2 regions of the Streptacidiphilus sp. PAMC 29251 genome follow, and region 1 is predicted to be linked to the other one. Evidence: predicted binding sites of a transcription regulator. Region 1 holds the regulator's gene; the other holds the start of a gene.
What was found. Region 1 encodes HrcA, which represses chaperone genes, less so after heat shock. Its sites were predicted from a motif close to TTNGCACTCNGNNNNNCNGAGTGCNAA; they were not measured.
Positions count from the first base shown of each region.

Region 1 (4,208 bases):
GGGCGAAGGCGCCGCCCTCGACGGCGGAGAAGCAGACCGAGCCGACCCCGGTCGGCCGGAAGTCGGCGGCCGCCTCCAGCGTGATCGCCGCCGAGGGCAGGCCGAACAGCTGGTCGAGGTCCGGTTTCACCGGCTTGGTACGGCCCAGCAGCGTGTCCAGGAAGCCCACGGGTTCACTCCTCGGGAGGTGACGGAAAACACGGGAGGTGATGGATACAGCGAAGGACTACGGACGGCCCAGCTCGGCGGAGATCCGGCCCAGCTGCTCCAGCCGCTGCTGCAGCGAGGGGTGGGTGGAGAAGGCCTGGCTGGCCGCCTTGCGGGCGGAGACCGCCGGGGCGAAGTAGAACGCGTTGAAGGGCTGCGCGCGGCGCAGGTCCTCGGTGGGGATGGCCGCCATCTCCCCGCTGACCTTGGTGAGCGCGGAGGCCAGCGCCGAGGGGCGCCCGGTCAGCAGCGCGGCGGCGCGGTCGGCGGAGAGCTCGCGGTAGCGGGAGAGCAGCCGGGTCAGCAGGAAGCTGATGCTGTAGGCCACGGCGCTGACCCCGATCACGATCAGCAGCACCATGCCGGTGTTGTCGCCGTCCCGGTTGTCCCGGCTGCTGAAGCCGCCGAACAGCCCGGCCTGCAGGCCGACCCTGGTCAGGATGCCGGTCAGCACGCCGAGGAAGCCGGCGATGGTCATCACCATCACGTCCTTGTGGGCCACGTGCGACATCTCGTGGGCGAGCACGCCCTCCAGCTCCTCCGGCTCCAGCCGGCGGAGCAGCCCGGTGGTGACGCAGACCACGGCGTTCTTCTCGTTGCGGCCGGTGGCGAAGGCATTGGGGATGTCGCTCTGGGCGACGGCGACCTTGGGCTTCTTCATGTCGGCCAGGGCGCAGAGCCGGTCGACCGTGCCGTGCAGCTCCGGGTAGTCCTGGGCGCTGACCTCGCGGGCGCCCATGCTGAAGGAGGCGATCCGGTCGCTGAACCAGAACTGGGCGATGAACAGGCCGCCGGCGATGATCACGATGATCAGCCAGGCTCCCTTGAGGAAGACCAGCAGGGCGCCGACGAAGACGACATACAGCAGCCCGATGAGGAACATCGTCAGCAGCATCCGGCTGGTCAGTCCGCGGTCGGGTGCAAAGCGTGTTCTGGGCATGTAGCCACTCCTCAAGATGGACCTGTGCTGCAATTCTGCCCTGTAGGGCCTACCAACAGGTACGTATGGGAGGGCGCGGGCGTTCCGGTGGCCTACCCTCGCGCCTTACACTGGCCGAACAGGCGTTGGCACTCGTTCGGCCAGAGTGCCAGTCTCCACAGGACAGCCGGTGTCCGAGGACAGGAGGTGCGTGGCCCGTGCATGAGGAGCGCAAGCTCGACGACCGCAAGCTGGCGGTTCTGCGTGCCATCGTCCAGGACTACGTCGGGACCGAGGAGCCGGTCGGCTCCAAGGCCCTGGTGGAACGCCACAACCTCGGCGTGTCGCCGGCCACGGTGCGCAACGACATGGCGACACTCGAGGACGAGGGCTACATCCACCAGCCGCACACCAGCGCCGGACGGGTGCCCACCGACAAGGGCTACCGGCTGTTCGTCGACCGGCTGACCGAGGTGAAGCCGCTGTCCGCGCCCGAGCGCCGGGCCATCGGCAGCTTCCTGGACCACGCGGTGGACCTGGACGACGTGGTGGCCCGTACGGTGCGGCTGCTGGCGCAGCTGACCCGGCAGGTCGCCGTGGTGCAGTACCCCTCGCTGTCCCGATCGACGGTGCGCCATGTGGAACTGGTGGCGCTGACGCCGACCCGGGTGATGCTGGTGCTGATCACCGACACCGGCCGGGTGGAGCAGCGGCTGATCGACTGCCCCGGCGCGGTCGGTGAGACGGTCCTCGCCGATCTGCGCAGCCGGCTGAACACCAGGGCCGCGGGCCAGCGCTTCGCCGAGGTGCCGACCCTGCTGCAGGATCTGCCCGAGGCGTTCGAACGCGAGGAGCGGGGCGCGGTCACGGCCGTGCTCACCGCGCTGTTCGAGGCGCTGGCCGAGCAGACCGAGGAGCGGATCGTCATCGGCGGCTCCGCCAACCTCACCCGCTTCCCGCACGACTTCCCGCTCACCATCGCCCCCGTGCTGGAGGCGTTGGAGGAGCAGGTGGTCCTGCTGAAGCTGCTCGGGGAGACCGCCGACGCGGGCATGATGGTCCGTATCGGTCACGAGAACGCCTACGAAGGGCTCAATTCCACGTCGGTCGTGTCGGTGGGCTACGGTTCGGGCGACGAGACCGTCGCCAAACTGGGTGTGCTCGGGCCGACGAGGATGGACTACCCGGGAACCATGGGTGCCGTCCGGGCGGTTGCACGGTACGTCGGTCAGATCCTGGCTGCGTCATAGCCTTACAGCGGTGTCGGGAACGTCGGCGCGAATAGAACAAGCGGAGCATTTTGGTGGCCACGGACTACTACGCGGTACTCGGCGTCCGGCGTGACGCCGGTCAGGACGAGATCAAGAAGGCGTTCCGCCGACTGGCGCGCGAACTCCATCCTGACGTCAATCCCGACCCGAAGACCCAGGAGCGGTTCAAGGAGATCAACGCCGCCTACGAGGTCCTCTCGGACCCCAACAAGCGGCAGGTCTACGACCTGGGCGGGGATCCCCTGTCGGCGAACGGCGGCGGCGCGGGCCCCGGCGGCTTCGGCGCGGGCGCGGGCTTCGGCTTCAGCGACATCATGGACGCCTTCTTCGGCGCGGCCGGCGGCGCGCAGCGCGGACCGCGGTCGCGGACCAGGCGCGGCCAGGACGCGATGATCCGGATCGACCTCGACCTCGAAGAGGCCGCGTTCGGCACCACCAAGGACATCCAGGTCGACACCGCCGTGGTCTGCACCACCTGCAACGGCGAGGGCGCGGCCCCCGGCACCTCCGCCCAGACCTGTGACATGTGTCGCGGTCGCGGCGAGGTGTCGCAGGTCACCCGGTCCTTCCTGGGCCAGGTTATGACCTCCCGCCCCTGCCCGCAGTGCCAGGGCTTCGGCACCGTCGTGCCCACCCCCTGCCCCGAGTGCGCCGGCGACGGCCGGGTCCGCGCCCGCCGCACGCTGACCGTGAAGATCCCGGCCGGTGTCGACAACGGCACCAGGATCCAGCTGGCCGGCGAGGGCGAGGTCGGCCCCGGCGGCGGCCCGGCCGGCGACCTCTACGTCGAGATCGCCGAGAACGCGCACAAGATCTTCCAGCGCCGCGGCGACGACCTGCACTGCACCGTGACGCTGCCGATGACGGCGGCGGCGCTGGGCACCAAGGTCCCGCTGGAGACCCTGGACGGCCAGGTGGAGATCGACGTCCGCCCCGGCACCCAGTCCGGGCAGTCCATCCCGCTGCACGGGCGCGGCATCACCCACCTGCGCGGCGGCGGCCGCGGCGACCTGATAGTGCACGTCGAGGTGCAGACCCCCGGCAAGCTCGACCCGGAGCAGGAGGACCTGCTGCGGCGGCTCGCCGCGCTGCGCGGCGAGGAGCGCCCCAAGGGCACCTTCGAGCCGGGCCAGCAGGGCCTCTTCTCCCGGCTGAAGGACGCCTTCAACGGCCGCGCCTGAGCCGCACGGCTCCCAGGAACAGCAAGGACAGGAACGTACGTCGTGACAGCCCCCGTGTTCGTGGTGGAGACCTCGCAGCTGGGCCCGGTGGGCTCGGTGGTCCGGCTGGACGGCGCGGAGGGCCGGCACGCGGTCGCGGTGCGGCGGCTGGCCGTCGGCGAGCAGCTGGTGCTGACCGACGGCGCGGGCCAGGGGGTGTCCGGCTCGGTCGCCGCCGTGCTCGGCAAGGAGGCGCTGGAGGTTCAGGTCTCCGGGCTGCTGGCCGAACCCGAGCCCGCGCTGCGGGTGGTGGTGGTGCAGGCGCTGCCCAAGGGCGACCGGGGCGAGCTCGCGGTCGAGCTGATGACCGAGGTCGGCGTGGACGAGGTGGTCCCCTGGGCGGCCTCGCGCTGCATCACCCAGTGGAAGGGCGACCGGGGCCTCAAGGCCCTGGGGAAGTGGCGGGCCACCGCCCGTGAGGCCGGCAAGCAGTCCCGCCGGCTGCGCTTCCCGGTGGTCCGGGACCCGATGAGCACCCGGCAGGTGGCCGAGCTGCTCGCCGGCGCCGCGCTGGGCGCGGTGCTGCACGAGGAGGGCTCGCTGCCGCTGGCCTCGGCCGGGCTGCCGGCCCGGGGCGAGCTGGTGCTGGTG
Region 1 is NZ_CM135725.2:3,443,358-3,447,565, reverse strand. Features, by position in the region: gene pspAB (PspA-associated protein PspAB) at 1-169, opposite strand, end outside; gene htpX (zinc metalloprotease HtpX) at 227-1,147, opposite strand; gene hrcA (heat-inducible transcriptional repressor HrcA) at 1,345-2,376, shown strand; gene dnaJ (molecular chaperone DnaJ) at 2,430-3,578, shown strand; gene ACXKR8_RS16140 (16S rRNA (uracil(1498)-N(3))-methyltransferase) at 3,621-4,208, shown strand, end outside.

Region 2 (4,208 bases), 2.9 Mb from region 1:
CCCGGTGCTGCTGGTACTGCCGGTGCTGCCGCCCTGGCTCGGGGACGCCGTGCCGTCGGCCGGGACGTAGGCGCCGTCGGTGCCGACCTTCCCGGTCTTCAGGATGGTCCCGTTGGCGCTGTACGGGTAGGCCGGGTAGAGATCGGCGATCTGCTGCTTGCTGAGGCTCTGCGACAGCAGCGAGCGGTCGACCTCCTGCTGCATGTTGCCGCTGAGGTCCCAGGCCATGGCCTTGAGCCAGGACACCGAGTCCACCGGGGTCCACGGGGCCGGCTTGTAGCCGCTGTGGGCGGTGCCAGCAGCGCGTACTCCAGCGAGGCACCCGCGCCGCCCGGGTGCTCGCCCAGCCAGGCGTTGACCCCGGCCGAGTACGCCTGGAGGTACTGCTTGGTGGCGGGGTCGAGCTGGGTGTCGTACTCCTTCTGCGCGGTGCCGGCCCAGTCCATGGTCTGCACGAAGGTGTCGGTCTGCACCTGCGACTTGCCGAACATCGAGGACAGCGTGCCCGAGGTGATGTGCCGGTCGACGTCCATCTGCCAGAAGCGGTCCTGGGCCTGGACGAAGCCCTGGGCCATGAAGAGGTCGGCCGAGGTGCTCGCGTAGATCTGCGGAATGCCCTTGCTGTCACGGATCACGGTGACCGGACCGGACAGGCCCTTCAGCTGGAGGGTGCCGGTGGTCTGCGGGAACGAGGACTTGACCGTCCTCACCCCCAGCCATCCGCCGACCGCCGCGCCGACGACCAGCAGCAGCGCGAGCAGGATCACCAGCAGTCGGAACCGCCGGAACTTCTTGGTGCGGGGCATCAGGGTCCTTGTGGGGCAGGGGCTCGTCCGCCGCCGAGCGGTGCGATGCGGCGGAGCCGACGCTAACACCTGTACCGGAACCGGCTACGACCGGTATCGGCGGATCAGGAATACCAAGAGCAGGTAAAATATTGCACAGACCAATGACCCTTCATCTGTCGTGAGGTGCCACTGAGTGACCGTCCACCATCTCGACACCCTGCTGCTCGCGTTCTCCCTCATCCTGCTGGTCGCCGTCGCCGCGGTGCGACTGGCCTCCCGCAGCGGACTCCCCAGCCTGCTGCTCTACCTCGGCATCGGTGTCGCCCTGGGCCAGGACGGCCTCGGCATCGCCTTCGACGACGCCTCGCTGACCCAGGTCCTCGGCTACGCGGCGCTGGTGGTGATCCTCGCCGAGGGCGGCCTCGGCACCTCCTGGACCGAGATCAGACCGTCCGCCCCGGCCGCGGCGGTGCTGGCCACCGTCGGCACCGGCGTCAGCGTCGCGGTCACCGCCCTGGGCGCGCACCTGCTCACCGGCGCGGACTGGCGGCTGTCGCTGCTGCTGGGCGCGGTCGTCTCGTCCACCGACGCCGCCGCCGTCTTCTCGGTGCTGCGCCGGGTGCCGCTGCCGTCCCGGCTCAGCGGCCTGCTGGAGGCCGAGTCCGGCTTCAACGACGCCCCGGTGGTCATCCTGGTGGTCGCCTTCGCCACCACCGGACCCATCGACAGCTGGTACCTGCTGCTCGGCTCCATCGTGCTGCAGCTCGCGATCGGCCTGGTCACCGGGCTGCTGGTGGGCAGACTGGGCGCGCTGGCGCTGCGCGGGGTCGCCCTGCCGTCCTCCGGGCTCTACCCCATCGCCGTGGTCGCGCTGACCCTGCTCGCCTACGCCGGCGGGGCGCTGCTGCACGGCTCCGGATTCCTCGCCGTCTACATCTGCGCGCTGATCCTCGGCAACTCCCGGCTACCGCACGGCCCGGCCACCCGCGGCTTCGCCGAGGGCCTGGCCTGGATCGCCCAGATCGGCATGTTCGTGCTGCTCGGACTGCTGGTCAACCCGCGCACCATGGTCGACGCGATCGTCCCCGCGCTGGTGGTCGGACTGGTCCTGGTCTTCCTGGCCCGACCGATGTCGGTGGTGCTGACACTGACCCCGTTCCGGATCCCCTGGCGGGAACAGGTGCTGCTGTCCTGGGCCGGGCTGCGCGGGGCGGTGCCCATCGTGCTGGCCACCATCCCGGTGGTCGGCGACGTCCCGGGGGCCGACCAGCTGTTCAACACCGTCTTCCTGCTGGTGGTGATGTTCACCCTGGTCCAGGGCCCCACCCTGCCCTGGGTGGCCCGCACCCTGGGCATCGGCAACCCGGCCCAGGCAGGCAGGCTGGACGTGGAGTCCGCGCCGCTGGAGCGGCTGTACGGGCACCTGCTGTCGCTGACCCTGGAGCCGGGATCCCGGCTGGCCGGCGTCGAGGTCAGCGAGCTGCGGCTGCCCAAGGGCGCGGCGGTGACCCTGGTGGTCCGCGACGGCGCCAGTTTCGTGCCGGGGCCTGCGACCGTGCTGCGCCCCGGCGACGACCTGCTGGTGGTCGCCACCGACCAGGTGCGGGACCGGGCCGAGCGGCGGCTGCGGGCCGTCGACCGGGCCGGAAAGCTGGCCGGCTGGCTCGACCGCAGGGGTGAGTACTGACCCCCGCGGGGCTGCTTGCCGCCGGCTGTTGTCACAGCTCACAGTGGCCACGGTGGACTATCGCCGTGGAATACCGCATCATGGACCGTCGTTAGCACTCATCAGGCGAGAGTGCCAGGAGGAAACACAGTGCCGACGTACCAGTACCAGTGCACCGAGTGCGGGAACGGACTCGAGGCCGTCCAGAAGTTCACCGACGACGCCCTCACGGTCTGCCCCCAGTGCGACGGCAGACTGCGCAAGATCTACTCCGCCGTCGGCGTGGTCTTCAAGGGCAGCGGCTTCTACCGCACCGACAGCCGCTCCTCGTCGAGCAGCACGGTGAGCTCGTCCGGCTCGGGCATGTCGACGGGTGACTCCTCGTCGTCCTCGGCCCCGTCCACCTCGTCGTCGACCCCGGCGCCCGCCTCGACCTCCGCCGCGTCCTCGTCGGGGTCCTCCTCGTCGGGGTCGTCCTCCTCGGGGTCGAAGAGCAGTGGATCGAGCCCGGCCGCCTGACTTCGTATGCTGCGGGACATGACCATCCCTCAGCAGAGCACGCCGACCGCCGAGATCGGCGTCATCGGCGGCACCGGCCTGTACGCGCTCGTGGACGACCTGGTCGAGGTGTCCGTGGACACCCCGTACGGGCCGCCCAGCGACTCGCTCTTCGTCGGCGCGATGGCCGGGCGGCAGGTCGCCTTCCTGCCCCGGCACGGGCGTGAGCACCGGATCCCCCCGCACCGGATCAACTACCGGGCCAACCTCTGGGCGCTGCGCTCCCTGGGCGTGCGCCAGGTGCTCGGCCCCTGCGCCACCGGCGGCCTGCGGCCCGAGCACGGCCCCGGCACGCTGCTGGTTCCGGACCAGTTCGTGGACCGCACCTCCGGCCGCACCCAGACCTACTACGACGGCGAGCGGCGCCCGGACGGACTGACCCCCGAGGTGGTGCACGTCTCCGCCGCCGACCCCTACTGCCCGGCCGGCCGCGCCACCGCGCTGAAGGCCGCCGGAGCGGCGGGCTGGGAGCCGGTGGACGGCGGCACCCTGGTGGTCATCGAGGGCCCGCGCTTCTCCACCCGGGCCGAATCCCGCTGGTACGGGGCCCAGGGCTGGTCGGTGGTGGGCATGACCGGCCACCCGGAGGCCGTGCTGGCCCGGGAGCTGGGGCTCTGCTACACCTCGATCGCCCTGGTCACCGACCTGGACGCGGGAGTGGAGGCGGGCGAGGGAGTGACCCACGCCGAGGTGCTGCGGGTCTTCGCCGGAAGCATCGACCGGCTGCGCGGGGTGCTCCAGGGCGCGGTCGCGGGGCTGCCCGCGACCGCGGAGCGGGACTGCGTCTGCTCGCACGCGCTGGACGGCCTGGAGACCGGGCTGGGGTTCTGATCCGCCCATCCTGCCTGATCCGGCCGTCCTGTCTGATCCGCCCGTCCCGTCAGCCTGCTGCTGTTGTTTTCACCCCTGCGGGTGGCGAAGTTATGCACAGCCCCCGAGTTGTCCACAGGCTCAGGGTCGGGGGCTGATCGCGGTTGCGGAACGGGCCAGAGTGGAGGCAGTTCCACCGGCTCCGGCCGGTGCGGGCTACCCCTCCACTCCCCCGACCCGCAGGTGGTGACCAGCCATGTCCGCGATGATCGACAGCCCGGTCCGCTATGTGAACCGGCATCGTACGCACTCCCTCCGCCCCACCCCGGGCCGCGACGCCCCGGCCGCTGCTGCGGCCCCGAGTCGGCCGCTGATACCGCCCCGGG
Region 2 is NZ_CM135725.2:6,340,345-6,344,552, reverse strand. Features, by position in the region: partial or broken gene ACXKR8_RS30280 (penicillin acylase family protein) at 1-806, opposite strand, end outside; gene ACXKR8_RS30275 (potassium/proton antiporter) at 982-2,475, shown strand; gene ACXKR8_RS30270 (FmdB family zinc ribbon protein) at 2,605-2,973, shown strand; gene ACXKR8_RS30265 (S-methyl-5'-thioadenosine phosphorylase) at 2,992-3,843, shown strand.
Region 2: the regulator HrcA is predicted to act here: its motif matches at 2,567-2,593, upstream of ACXKR8_RS30270 (FmdB family zinc ribbon protein).